Regions from separate parts of the Azospirillum sp. B510 genome, predicted to be linked through region 3. Evidence: predicted binding sites of a transcription regulator. Region 3 holds the regulator's gene; each other region holds the start of a gene.
What was found. The regulator PhoB, encoded in region 3, activates phosphate uptake and scavenging genes when phosphate is short. The targets are predictions, from matches to a motif close to TNTCATAAAACTGTCA.
Positions count from the first base shown of each region.

Region 1: a site for PhoB is predicted at 2,825-2,840, ahead of pstS (phosphate ABC transporter substrate-binding protein PstS). Genes of this name have one in related genera too.
Region 2: a site for PhoB is predicted at 1,959-1,974, ahead of AZL_RS27880 (DUF47 domain-containing protein). Genes of this name have one in related genera too.

Region 1 is NC_013859.1:309,578-314,171, forward strand. Features, by position in the region: gene pstA (phosphate ABC transporter permease PstA) at 1-518, opposite strand, end outside; gene pstC (phosphate ABC transporter permease subunit PstC) at 524-1,507, opposite strand; gene pstS (phosphate ABC transporter substrate-binding protein PstS) at 1,616-2,683, opposite strand; gene AZL_RS31350 (methyl-accepting chemotaxis protein) at 2,870-4,594, opposite strand, start outside.
Region 2 is NC_013858.1:121,288-125,881, reverse strand. Features, by position in the region: gene AZL_RS37220 (hypothetical protein) at 1-49, opposite strand, end outside; gene AZL_RS27885 (inorganic phosphate transporter) at 187-1,200, opposite strand; gene AZL_RS27880 (DUF47 domain-containing protein) at 1,214-1,858, opposite strand; gene AZL_RS27875 (hypothetical protein) at 2,163-2,717, shown strand; gene AZL_RS35910 (hypothetical protein) at 3,028-3,276, shown strand; gene AZL_RS35905 (hypothetical protein) at 3,371-3,661, shown strand; gene AZL_RS27860 (hypothetical protein) at 3,889-4,143, opposite strand; gene AZL_RS27855 (DNA polymerase IV) at 4,382-4,594, shown strand, end outside.
Region 3 is NC_013854.1:26,709-31,302, forward strand. Features, by position in the region: gene pstA (phosphate ABC transporter permease PstA) at 1-262, shown strand, start outside; gene pstB (phosphate ABC transporter ATP-binding protein PstB) at 352-1,098, shown strand; gene phoB (phosphate regulon transcriptional regulator PhoB) at 1,201-1,905, shown strand; gene AZL_RS00150 (SAM hydrolase/SAM-dependent halogenase family protein) at 2,011-2,739, shown strand; gene AZL_RS00155 (Bax inhibitor-1/YccA family protein) at 2,828-3,553, opposite strand; gene AZL_RS00160 (ABC transporter permease) at 3,700-4,594, opposite strand, start outside.

The sequences.
Region 1 (4,594 bases), on a different replicon from region 3:
TTCAGCATGTCCTCGGTCGTGCGGACGACGACGGGGATGACCAGCACCGCGAGCGCCATGGCGCCGGCCCAGGCCGAGAAATGGCCCATGCGGACGACCATCACCTCGTAGACGAACAGGCCGACCATGATCGACGGCGCGCTGAGCAGCACGTCGTTGATGAAGCGCACCACTTCGGCCAGCTTGGTGCCACGGCCGAATTCCGCCAGATAGGTGCCGGCCATGACGCCGATCGGCGTGCCGACGAAGGTGGCGACCCCGGTCATGATCAGGCTGCCGAAAATGGCGTTCAACAGGCCGCCCTCGCCGCCCGGCGGCGGCGTGTTCTCGGTGAACAGGCTGAGGTTGATCGCGGACAGGCCGTTGTAGAGCAATGTCCACAGGATGGCGACCAGCCAGAACAGGCCGAAGCCTGCGGCGCCCAGCGCCAGGGCCAGCGCCACTTTATTGACGATGCGCCGGCGGTGATACAGGCCCCCGACGGGGACGGCCAGCGTCGCGGAATTGGAGAATGTCATGGGCCTCAGACTCCGGCCTTGCGCTGCAGGCGCAGCAGCATCAGCTTGGCGATCGACAGCACGGTGAAGGTGATCATGAACAGGATCAGGCCCAGCGCCACCAGCGACGAGGTGTAGACGTCGCCGACCGCCTCGGTGAATTCGTTGGCGATGGAGGCCGAGATCGTCGTGCCCGGCGCCAGGATCGAGGAGCTGATGCGGTGGGCGTTGCCGATGACGAAGGTCACCGCCATCGTCTCGCCCAGCGCGCGACCCAGACCCAACATGACGCCGCCGACCACGCCGGTGCGGGTGTAGGGCAACACCACGTTCCACACCACCTCCCAGGTGGTGGCGCCCAGCCCATAGGCCGATTCGCGCACCATCGGCGGCACCGTCTCGAAGACGTCGCGGGTGATGGATGTGATGAAGGGCAGGACCATGATGCCCAGGATCAGGCCGGCGGTCAGGATGCCGATGCCGTAGGGCGGGCCCATGAACAGATGGTCGATGCCCGGGATCTGGCCCAGCGTGGCGATCAGGAAGGGCTGGACCGTCGACTGCATGAAGGGGGCGAAGACGAACAGGCCCCAGATGCCGTAGATGATGCTGGGAATGCCGGCGAGCAGCTCGATGGCGACGCCGAGCGGGCGCTTCAGCCAGGCGGGGCACATCTCGGTGATGAACAGGGCGATGCCGAAGCTGACGGGAATGCCGACAGCCATGGCGATGACCGAGGTCACCAGCGTGCCGTAAATCGGGGCGAGCGCGCCGAACTGTTCGGACACCGGGTTCCACACCTCGGTCCCGACGAAACCGAGGCCGAAGGTGCGCAAGGCCGGAAGCGCGCCGTCGATCAGGGAAACCATGACGCCGCCCAGGATCAGCAGGACGAGCAGCGCGAAGGCGAGGGTGGCGTTGCGGAAGGCCGCGTCCTGCAAGCGCTGGCGGCGGGCCCGTCGGGCGGTGGAGGCGTGTTCGTCGGTCAAGGTCAGCGCGATCTCGGTCATGGCCGCTCCGTGAGGCGTGCGGTGGGGACGGCGAAATTTCCGTCCCCACCCGCGATCATGCCCCCGGGCGCGCCGGCCAACGGCCCGCCCGGGGTCGGTTGGCCGTCGTTACTTGGCCGACGCGGTCCAGACCGGCTTGCCGTCGGCCTGGATGGACTGCGACCAGGTCTTCTGGACCAGCGAGACGACCGCTTCCGGCATCGGCACATAGTCCAGCTCGGTCGCCATCTTGGCGCCGTTCTTGTAGGCCCAGTCGAAGAACTTCAGCGCTTCGGCCGAGGAGGCGGCGTCCTGCGGAGCCTTGTACATCAGGATGAAGCTGGCGCCGGTGATCGGCCAGCTGCCCGCGCCCGGCTCGTCCGTCAGCAGGACGTAATAGCCCTGGCTGTTGGCCCAGTCGGCGTTGGCGGCGGCGGCCTGGAAGGCCTCGATCTTCGGAGAGACGGTCTTGCCGTCCTTGTTCTGGAGGTCGAGGTGGGTGATGTTGTTCTGCTTGGCGTAGGCGTATTCGACGTAGCCGATCGAACCGTCCGTCTGCTTGACCATGTTGGCCACGCCCTCGTTGCCCTTGGCGCCGATGCCGGCAGGCCACTGGACGGAGGTGTTGGCGCCGATCTGGGTCTTGAACTTCGGGCTGGTCTTCGACAGGTAGTCGGTGAACAGGAAGTTGGTGCCCGACCCGTCAGAACGGTAGACCGGGGCGATGGCGGTGTTCGGCAGGTTGACGTTGGGGTTCAGCGCCTTGATCTGCGGGTCGTTCCACTTGGTGACCTCGCCCATGTAGATGTTGGCGAGAACGGTGCCAGACAGCTGGACCTCACCGGCCTTGATGCCCTTCAGGTTCACGACCGGAACCACGCCGCCCATGATCATCGGGAACTGGATCAGACCGGCCTGTTCGAGCTCTTCCGGCTTCAGCGGCATGTCCGAGGCGCCGAAGGTGACCGTCTTGGCCTTGATCTGCTTGATGCCGCCGCCCGAACCGATCGACTGGTAGTTCAGGCCCGTGCCCGTGTCCTTCTTGTAGGCGTCGGCCCACTTGGCATAGATCGGGTACGGGAAGGTGGCACCGGCGCCCGAGATGTCGGCGGCCGAGGCGACCGACAGCGGAGCGACCGACACGGACAGAACGGCCAGGGCACCGAAGGCGGCGCAACGAACGAACGCCGAGGTCATGGTTTTCACGGCTAAACTCCCGATAGGTTTGGACGGTGTCGTTGGGTTTTTGGGAAAGCCCGGCCTTGGCCGGATGTGAAACCCGCCTTCTTCGTCGCGGTGACCATAGCCGCCACCGGTGACGGGTTTGTTTTGTTTACGTGTCAGTTTTATGAAACCGACCCGTCTCTGGGCAGGCCGCGCCACTCATCGCGCGGCCCGGATTTCCTGGAGGAACAGATGGACGGAGGAGCCGAGGCTGGTCGCCTCGTGTGACAGGCTTTCCGCCACCGTCAGCACGTCACCGGCCTGGGTCCGCACCTTGGCGGCGGCCTCGGACAAGCCGGCGACATGGTCCGACGCCGCCTGGGTGCCGACCGCGACGCGGTGGGAGCTGTCGACGATGCTCGAGGTGATGGTCGCCTGCTCCTCCACCGCGGCGGCGATGGCGGACGCGTTGGATTCGATGCGCTGGACGCTGTTGGTCATGGTCGCCACGACCTCCGCCGTCTGGCGGCTGGCCGCCTGGGTCGCGGCGATCTGGCGCGCGATCTCGGCGGTGGCCTGGGCGGTCTGGCCGGCGAGCGCCTTGACCTCGCCGGCGACGATGGCGAAGCCGCGACCCGCCTCCCCCGCCCGCGCCGCCTCGATGGTGGCGTTCAGGGCCAGCAGGTTGGTTTGGCCGGCGATCTCGTCGATCAGCCCGACGACGGTGCCGATCTCCCCCGCCGTGCTCGACAGGTCGGCGACGGTCGCCTTGACCTGCTCCGCCCCGGCGGCGGTGTCGCCGATGATGCGGGCCGATTCGCCGGTGCGCTTGCTGATCTCGGCGATCGATTGCGAGATCTCCGACGCGGCGGTCGCCACCTGCTGGATGCCGGCCGCCATCTCGCCGGACAGCTGCATCGCGGCCTCGGCCTGATCGTTGGCGTTGGCGGCGATGTCGGTCAGCGAGCGGGCGCGGGCGGCCATCTGACGGGCGGCCTCGGCCAACGTCTCGACACTGCTCAGCACGTTGCGTTCAAACTGGTCGGCGATCTCCAGCATGCTGGTGCGGCGGGCGGACGCGGCGTTGCGGCGCTCGATCTCCACCTTCTCGTGCGCCTCCTCCATCGCGCGGGCGTTGTCGATGAAGACGAGCAGGGCGCGGGCCATGTCGGTGATCTCGTCGTTGCCCTCGGCCTTCTGGTCCACCGTCAGGTCACCGTCGGCGACCCGGCGCATGGCGGCGGCCAGCGCCTCCATCCGGCCGACGACGCGGCGTCCGACATAGAGCGAGACGATCAACCCGGCGAGCAGCACGCCGGCGGTCGCCAGCAGGAACTGGATCTCGTTGGTGCGCTCCAGCGCCTGGTGGGCGGCGGCGGCGCCGTCGGCGGCGGCCCGTTCCGCCGACTGGACCAGCCCGTCGACCATGGCGGTCAGGGCGGCGCCGGTGCTGCGGTTGCTGTCGATCAGCCCGGCATTCTCGGCATAGGCCGCCAGTTCGCCGGTGCGCAGCCCCAGGATGCCGTCGGTGCCGAATCCCAGATCGAGCAGCCGTTCGGCGAGCTTGCCGGTTTCCGTCCCCAGATCGTCCTTCGAGTCCTGAAGCGTCTTGCGGATCGTCGCCGCCAGCGGGTCGAGCATGCGGCGGGCGGCGGCCAGACGGGCCGGCGTCTCGGCGTTGCCGGCCTCCGCCAGCTTGCCGGCCAGCAGGTTGGCGTCGGCCATCAGGCCGCTCAGCACGGTATAACGGTGCTGGGCCGCCGGGACGGTGTTGGTGGACAGATCCTGCATCCGCTCGGCGATGGCGTTGCCGGCCTCGGCGATGCGGCCGCGCGAATTCAGCATCAGCGGCAGCATGCGGGTGTTGGCCTCACGATCCAGCCGGACGATGTCGTCGACGCTGGCGGCCAGCGACTCGTCCAGCTTGCGCGCCTCCGCCTCGGG
Region 2 (4,594 bases), on a different replicon from region 3:
CGGGAAACACATACTGCTCGCCTTGGTCGGTGCGTTCGATATGCGGCATGACCGGTTTCCTGTCTCCACAGAAGCGATCCTGCCGTTCCCGCCCTTGCCGGTCAAGGCCGTGCTGCATCCAGAGGGGCTTATCCGTTCGCCCGGCGTTCCTCCTCCGCCCGCACACTCCGGCGGGCGGCGATCCCCTTAGGGGCGCAGCAGCCCGGCGACCAGCAGGTAGGACAGCCAGGCGACGATGCCGGAGGCGGGAATCGTCAGCACCCAGGCCCAGACGATCCGCCCCGCCAGCCCCCAGCGCACCGCCGAGGTGCGGCGGGCCGACCCGACGCCGACGATGGCGCCGGTGATGGTGTGGGTGGTCGAGACGGGGATGCCGAGCCAGGTCGCGCCGAACAGCGTGATGGCGCCCGCCGTCTCGGCGCAGAAGCCCTGATAGGGCTTCAGGTCGGTGATGCGCGACCCCATGGTGCGGACGATGCGCCAGCCACCCATCATGGTGCCCAGCCCCATCGCCGCCTGACAGGCGATGATCACCCAGAAGGGAACATGGAAGCTGTCGCCCAGCATGCCCTGGCTGAACAGCAGGACGGCGATGATGCCCATCGTCTTCTGGGCGTCGTTGCCGCCATGGCCCAGGCTGTAGAGCGCCGCCGAGACCAGTTGGAGATGGCGGAACTGGCGGTCGACCACGAAGGGGGTGGTCCGGCGCAGCGCCCAGGACGCCACCAGCATCAGCAGAAGCGCCAGCAGCAGGCCGATGCCCGGCGACAGCACGATGGCGACCGCCGTCTTGGTGAATCCGCTGGCGATGATGGCGCCGAACCCCGCCTTGGCGATGCCGGCCCCGGCGATGCCGCCGACCAGCGCGTGCGAGGAGGAGGAGGGCAGCCCGAGCCACCAGGTGATCAGGTTCCAGCCGATGGCGCCGATCAGCGCCGCCAGGATCACCGCCGGGTCCATCACCAGCGGATCGACCAGTCCGGTGCCGACGGTGGTGGCGACATGCAGGCCGAAGAACAGGAAGGCGATGAAATTGAAAAAGGCCGCCCAGAGGACGGCCAGCTTGGGCGACAGCACGCGGGTGGACACGACGGTGGCGATGGAGTTCGCCGCGTCGTGCAGGCCGTTGATGAAGTCGAAGGCGAGCGCCACCAGGATGATGACGACGATCGCCGGCAGGCCGAGTTGCAGGGCCTCCATGACCGCGGCCGCCTCAGACCTGGTCGAGGGTGATGCCGGCGACGAGGTCGCCGACATCGTCGCAGCGGTCTGTCACCGCCTCCAGCATCTCGTAGAGTTCGCGCCGGCCGAGGAAGGCGATCATGTCCGGCTTTTCCCCGATCAGCCCCTTCAGCGCATCGCGCAGCACGTCGTCGGCCTCATCCTCCAGGTCGGACAGCCGGCCGCAGAGATGGTCGATCCGCTCGGCGTTGCGGGCGATGGCGCCCAGCAGCGGCATCAGCTCCAGCAGGACGTCGGCCTGCTGGCGGATCAGGGCGACGGACCGGCGCATCGACTCGTCGAAGGTCTCGATGCCATAGAGCCCGGCATGGCGCGGCACTTCGTCCATCAGGTCGATGGCGTCGTCCAGCGCGTTGATCAGCGACAGGATGTCCGACCGGTCGAACGGGGTGATGAAGGCGCGGTGCAGGTCGCGCCCGGCGTCCTGGGCGATGCGGTCGGCGTCCTTTTCCACCCGCTTCAGCGCGGCGATCTTCCGTGCGCGGTCGTCCGGTCCCGAGTCCATCACCGCCTCCAGGGCCGCCGCCGCGGCGGCGATGTGGCGGGCCTGCTCGACGAACTGGTCGACGAAGCGTTCCTCCTTCGGCATCAGCGAACGGAAAGCGCGCAGCAGCATGGGACGGTAACTCGCCTGGATTAGGATGAAAGGCCGGTATGGTTTGGCGCTGCTCTTAGCACGCTTCGCGGTGCGGTGCAGCGCCGGCATGTCATGGAAAAGTCATGAAACAGTCATCTGGTAGCAAAATCGCCACAGGTCGCGGCGGGATGCCGCCATCTCCCCGTCGAACCGGTTGGACCGCGGCCGTTTTGGCGGGCATCATGGCCGGCATGGCTTGGCCGGCTTAATGGCCGGCATGGAAAGACTCCGGCCGCCTCCCCAAATGACCGGAAGGCCAACCGACGACCACGGGGTTTCCCGCATGACGTGCCCGCCCGCCCTCCTCCGCCGCCTGGCACCACCCGCCCTGGCCGCCCTGCTCCTGAGCGCGGCCCCCCTGCACGCCCAGACGGCCCCGCCGACCATGGCGCCGCCCTCCATGGCGCCGGAGGATCCGGCCGGGCGGTGCAGCCCGACCGTCTCGGCGGCGCTCAGCGCCTGGGACACCGGTCTGGCGGCGGCGGAACGCTTCGGTGACAAGGCGGTGGCGCTGGCGCGCGAGAAGGGCCGGGATTACCTGCTGCCGCTGCTGGGCATCGACCCGAAGACGGTGCAGCCCGACGCCAAGGGCGGCGCCACCACCGACGATGTCGGCCGCGCGCTGGAGGCAAGCCGCGACGATCCCAGGCGCCGCGCCGCGCTGTGCGCCGCCATCACCCGCGCCGCCGACGAGGCGAAATCCTCGGCCGGGGCCGGGCTGGACGCCTTGAAGCGGGCGCTGGACGGCTGGCAACTGACGCCGCCCTCGCTGGCGCCGAACCCGGCACCGCCGGCTCCGCCCGCTCCGGCGAAGCCGGACGGGCTGATCCGCACCTGAACGGCTGCCTTCACCCCCCTTATGCGAAGGCATGCCCGGCGCAAGTGGAGAGTGCGGTGGGACCGGGCCGGAAAATGCCGCAGCAGACCCGCGAAACGGTCACAGCCGGAATAAAACGCCCGGACTTATGTTCTCTTCGCCAAGGGCCGGTCGCGGCAACATGCCGGAACCTTCGCCGTGGCACGCGATCGACGAGGAGCCTCGTCGAAATGTCACGGACGAACGTCATAGTCACCGTTGTCGAATCCGGCCCGAAGGTCTAGTTTGTTCGTGTCCCCAATCAATTCCCGAACATGGGAAGGTGCCATCCATGAATCTGCACAGTCTGGCCAGCGACATGGTGCAAACCGCTCTGGCCTGTGAAAAGGCGCTCCCCGGTCGGGCGAACGCCGATGACCATGATCTCGCCCGGCACATCCTGGTCGAACCCGACCATGCCTGGCATGTTTGCGAGACCTACGCGCGCGCCGTCAACATTCCGGTTGGCGAGCTCCCGGTCAGCCAGCTCCGCGGTCTCATCAGCGACATCGTCCTGTCGAAACTTCCCCGTTACGACTGAGTTTCTCGATCCCAAAGGCCGGCGCCGTATCCGGCTGATGGCCGGAGCGTTCCGGGTTTCTCCAATCCCGCACTCCAAGTTCCGTGGTGCCACCATGGCGATCGAGCTTCATTCCTTCACCGTCACCCTGGCCGCCGCCGACGCGACCGGCTGCGCCAGCGCCGCCGAACATCGCGCCCGCATCTGGAAGGCCGTGTCCGAGCTGTCGGCCGCCGTCCGCAATGCCGGCATGGCGACCGAGGCCCGCTTCCGCGGCCAGGACCGCCAGGGTCATGTCCTGTTCGAGGCGACCGACACCGGTGCGGCCTTCCTGCGCGGCCTCCCCGTCATCACCCGCGTCGACGACGCGCGGCTCGGCGGCGGGCGCGTCCAGCTTCGTCACTGACGGGACGGCGGGGGCCCCCGCCGCCTTATTAGATCGGATCGCGTAAAATCGGAATCGATTTGAAGCGTGAATCCGATCGTCAGACATAAAGCTATAGCGTTGTGCGTTTCATATTAAACGCACAACGCTATAAGGCTGAAAGACAAAGGCCCGCCGCCCCCGATCCGGGGCGGCGGGCCTTGCCGTTTCCAGCGCCATCTCCCGCAAGCGGGGCGGGGGCGCGACGTTCAGCGCGCGCGGTGCCGCAGCGGCCGGACGTTGCTTTCGGTCTTGGTCTCGGCCTCGTCGGTCGGGCGCACCTTCTTCAACTGCACGATGAAGCGTTCGGCGCCGTTCTCCATGACGGCGATGCCGGTCAGGCCATGCGCCCAGTCGCAGGGAACGACATGGATTTCCTTGATGGTGGCGGTGCCGGCCGCAAGCTCCGCACGGTCCAGGACCACGTCCCCGACCCGGAACCCCAAATAGGCGTCGATCAGCATTCTCTTGGGCGTCCGTCTTCCGTTTCAGGCCGCGCAGCGGGGCCGGCGACGGGGGCCGGTCTCTCCTGCGATGACCCATCTTGCCACAGATTGGGCCGTGCGCGACGCTTTCCCAGCGCTCGCCCCACAGTAAACCGACGGGCTCGCCATTTGCCCCCACCAGTCGACGCCGTCGATGTTCTTTGTTTGTACGCACAAGCTGGCGGTTCGCCCGCCCATTTGCTAGACTGACGCGATCATGACCGGCTCCCAAGACAGCGCGCCGCCCGGCGTCTGCCGCGACTGCGCCGCCGCCCTGTCCGGTCCGGGACCGGGGGAGAGGACGCGTTGCCCGAAATGCGGCAGCCGACGGCTGTTCCGCCATGCCGAGCTGCACAGCCTGCCCATCGGCCACATCGACTGCGACAGTTTCTATGCCACCGTGGAGAAGCGCGACCGGCCGGAGCTGGTC
Region 3 (4,594 bases):
CACCATCATCGGCATGGCCCGCGCGCTGGGCGAGACGGCGCCGCTGCTGATGATCGGCATGGTCGCCTTCATCGTCGACATCCCCCATGGGCTGACCGACAGCGCCACGGTGCTGCCGGTGCAGATCTACATGTGGGCCGACAGCCCGGAGCGCGCCTTCACCGAACGCACCTCCGCGGCGATCCTGGTCCTGCTCGGCGTCCTGATCCTGCTGAACGGGGCGGCGGTCATCCTGCGCAAGATTTTCGAGAGACGGTGGTGAGCGCCATGAGCATGCGAAGCCCGTTGAAGCTGCGGCCCCATGGCGACCGGCGTCCCGACCAGCGTCGCGGCGCCGCCCTGCCGAACAAGATGACCGCCCGCGGGGTGACGGTGTTCTACGGCGCCAAGCAGGCGCTGCGCGGCATCGACCTCGACATCCAGGAGAACCGGGTGCTGGCGCTGATCGGCCCGTCCGGCTGCGGCAAATCGACCTTCCTGCGTTGCCTGAACCGGATGAACGACACCGTCGAGGGCTGCCGGGTCGAAGGACGCATCGCGCTCGACGGCGAGGACGTCTATGGCAAGACGGTCGACGCGGTGCAGCTGCGCGCCCGTGTCGGCATGGTGTTCCAGAAGCCGAACCCCTTCCCCAAATCGATCTACGACAATGTCGCCTACGGCCCGCGCATCCATGGTCTGGCGTCGGGCCGCGCCGAGCTGGACGAGGTGGTGCAGACCTCGCTCAAGCGTGCCGGCCTGTGGGCGGAGGTGAAGGACCGCCTGCGCGAACCCGGCACCAGCCTGTCCGGCGGCCAGCAGCAGCGGCTGTGCATCGCCCGCGCCATCGCCGTCAGCCCCGAGGTGATCCTGATGGACGAGCCCTGCTCGGCGCTCGACCCCATCGCGACCGCCCATATCGAGGAGCTGATCGACGAGCTGCGGGCCAACTACACCATCGTCATCGTCACCCACAACATGCAGCAGGCCGCCCGCGTGTCCCAGCGCACCGCCTTCTTCCATCTCGGCGAGATGGTGGAGTGCGACGACACCGAGGACATCTTCACCAACCCGCGCGACGAGCGCACCCAGGGCTACATCACCGGCCGCTATGGCTGATCTCTTCCCGCTTGCGCCCCACCCCCGCCTCCCCTCCCTCCTTGTTGAAAAGGCTGTCCCATGCCGGTTAACGTCGAGACGCGCGCCGTGAACGGAGCCACCATGAACGCGGCCCTGAAGCCGCTCGTCCTGATCGTCGAGGACGAGGCCGATATCCTGACGCTGCTGAAGTACAACCTGGAAAAGGAAGGCTTCCGCGTCGCCACCGCCAGCGACGGCGAGGAGGCCCTGCTGGCCGCCGGCGAACAGACGCCGCACATCGTCCTGTTGGACTGGATGCTGCCGCTGATGAGCGGGCTGGAGGTCTGCCGCCAGCTGCGCCGCAACGCCAAGACCCGCGACATCCCGATCATCATGCTGACCGCCCGCGGCGAGGAGGGCGACCGCGTGCGCGGCCTGAATTCCGGCGCCGACGACTACATCACCAAGCCCTTCTCGCCGACCGAGCTGGTGGCCCGCATGCGCGCGGTGCTGCGCCGCGCCTCCCCCGGCATGACCGACGAGGTGCTGACCTTCGCCGACGTGACGATGGATCTGGCCGCGCACCGCGTCCGCCGCAACAGCCGCGACGTCCATCTCGGGCCGACGGAGTTCCGCCTGCTGCGCCATTTCATGCAGCATCCCGGCCGCGTCTTCTCCCGCGAACAGCTGCTCGATCTGGTGTGGGGGCACGATGTGTATGTCGAGCCGCGCACCGTCGACGTCCATATCCGCCGCCTGCGCAAGGCGATGAACGAGGAGGATGAGCTGGACCTGATCCGTACCGTGCGGTCGGCCGGCTACGCGCTCGATACCAAGTCGATGTGATGCGAGGTCAGCCCCCGACCTTGATCCTCCCCGCCCCGCGGGGGAGGATCAAGGTCGGGAGCTGACTGCTCCTGACATTTCCCATCCGGCCGCGCTGCCCCCCTCATGATCCTGCTCTTCACCGACTTCGGCCTTTCCGGCCCCTATACCGGCCAGATGAAGGCGGTGTTGGCGCAACAGGCGCCCGGCGTGCCGGTCATCGACCTGTTCGCCGACGCTCCCGCCTTCGACCCGCAGCTCTCCGCCTATCTGCTGGCGGCCTACGCCCCGGCCTTTCCGGCCGGAAGCGTCTTTCTCTGCGTCGTCGATCCCGGTGTCGGCACCGACCGGCGGCCGGTGATGGTGGAGGCGGACGGGCGCTGGTTCGTCGGCCCCGACAATGGTCTGTTCGCCCTGGCCGCCCGCCGCGCAACGTCGCTAAACGCCTGGACCATCGACTGGATTCCGGAGCGGTTGTCCGCCAGCTTCCATGGCCGCGACCTGTTCGCCCCGGTCGCCGCCCGTCTCGCCACCGGACGGGCCGTCGAGCGCGGCCCGCTCGCCCCCGCCGACATCGACCGACCCGGCTGGCCGGACGAACTGCCGCGCATCGTCTATGTCGATGTCTATGGCAACGCCATGACCGGAATGCGGGCTTCCACCCTGCCCGCCGATGCGGTGCTGGGCGCGGCCGGCACGCGCATCGCCCGCTCCCGGACCTTCGGCGCCGTCGGGCCGGGGCAGCCGCTGTGGTACGAGAACTCGAACGGCTTGGCGGAGATCGCCGTCAATCGCGGGCGGGCCGACCGGGCGCTGGGGCTGGCGGTGGGCGATGTGGTGACCGTCGAACCTTGAGCCGCCCAAAAGAAAACCGCCCGGAAGCGGGAGGCTTCCGGGCGGTGATCGCTGTGATCAGCGGCTTGTCCGATCAGGTTTGCCGGGGTCAGTCGTTGTTGCGCTGGCCCAGGAACTGCAACAGGAACTGGAACAGGTTGATGAAGTCCAGATACAGCGTCAGGGCGCCCATCAGGGCGAGCTTGCCGGCGCTCTCGTGATCGTAGCTCTCGGCGTAGCTTTCCTTGATCGCCTGGGTGTCATAGGCGGTCAGGCCGGTGAAGATCAGCACGCCGATGGCGGAGATCGCGAAGTGAAGGGCCGGCGACTGGAAGAAGATGTTGGCCAGGCCGGCGATCACCAAGCCGATGACGCCCATCATCAGGAACGAGCCCATCTTCGACAGGTCGGCCTTGGTGGTGTAGCCGTACAGGCTCATCGCCAGGAAGGTCGCGGCGGTGACGAAGAAGGTCAGCGCGATCGACGCCCCGGTGAAGACCAGGAAGATGGCCGACATCGACAGGCCCATCGCGCCGCAATAGGCCCAGAAGATCATCTGTGCCGACGCGAAGGACAGGCGCTGGATGCCGAAGGACAGCACCATGACGAAGGCCAGCGGGGCCAGCATCACCACCCACTTCAGCGGCGAGCCGAAGATCGCCATCATGATGGCCGGGCTGGACGACACGAGGGCCGCGACCAGACCCGTCAGGATCAGGCCGGCACCCATGTAGTTGTACACGCGCAGCATGTGCTGCCGCAGGCCTTCGTCTAAGTATCCCCGATCTGTCGCGCGGCCCACGGTCGCGAAGCGGTTATAGGTCGGGTCTGCCATGGTTTGGTTTCCTCGGTGGAATAGGGTGATCCCGTCGCAAGACATATTGGCGAGTCCGCCATGCGGTTCAATAGGAATCGGCGACGCTTTTTCGGAATGAAAAAGCTTTCACGATTCGTTTTTGCTGCGGCGTCATGACGCGGGAATCACTCGTTCCGAAGCAATGGCGCCGAAGGCTGGCCCAAAGCCCGCCAAGTACCATAAAACCCGAAAGCCAGCGTGATCGCCGTGCTCAGCAAAGCGGTGGTGACGACCGCCGACGGCAGGAAGCTCCATTCCCAATGCATCAGGAACTTCAGCACCGCCCAGGCGGTCAAGGTGCCGATGATGCCGGCGATGACCGCGGTCAGCAGGCCGAGCAGCCCATATTCCAGCAGGAAGGCGCGCAGCACGTCGCCGCGCGTCGCCCCCAGCACCTTCAGCACCACCGCGTCATAGACCCGGCGGCGGTGGCCGGCGGCGACGGCGCCGGCCAGCACCAGGGTGCCGGCGGCCAGCGTGATGCCGGCGACGATGCGCACCGCCGTGCCGATATGGCCCAGCATCTCCGCCACCGTGTCCAGCGCGTCCTTCACCCGGACCATGGTGATGTTGGGGAAGCGTTGCAGGACGGCGCGCTGCACCTGGGTCTCGGCGTCGGGCGTGGCGCGGACGGTGGCGATCCAGGTCTGCGGCGCGCCCTCCAGCGTGCCGGGGGCGAAGACCAGGGTGAAGTTGATCGCCATGCTGCCGAAATCGGCGGCGCGGATGTTGGCGACCTTGGCCTCGATGCCGCGGCCCAGGATGTTGATGGTCATGGTGGCGCCGGGACCGATGCCGAAGGCCTCGGCGACGCTTTGGTGGATGGAGATCAGCGGCGGGCCGGCATAGTCGGTCGGCCACCACGACCCGGCGGTGACGGTCGAGCGTTTCGGGATCGTCGCGGAATAGGTGATGCCGCGGTCGCCGGCCAGGATCCAGGCCTGCTCCGGATCGACCAAGGCCTTTTCGGCGTCCCGGCCGTTCACCCGCTCGATCCGGCCGCGCAGGCTCGGCACCGCC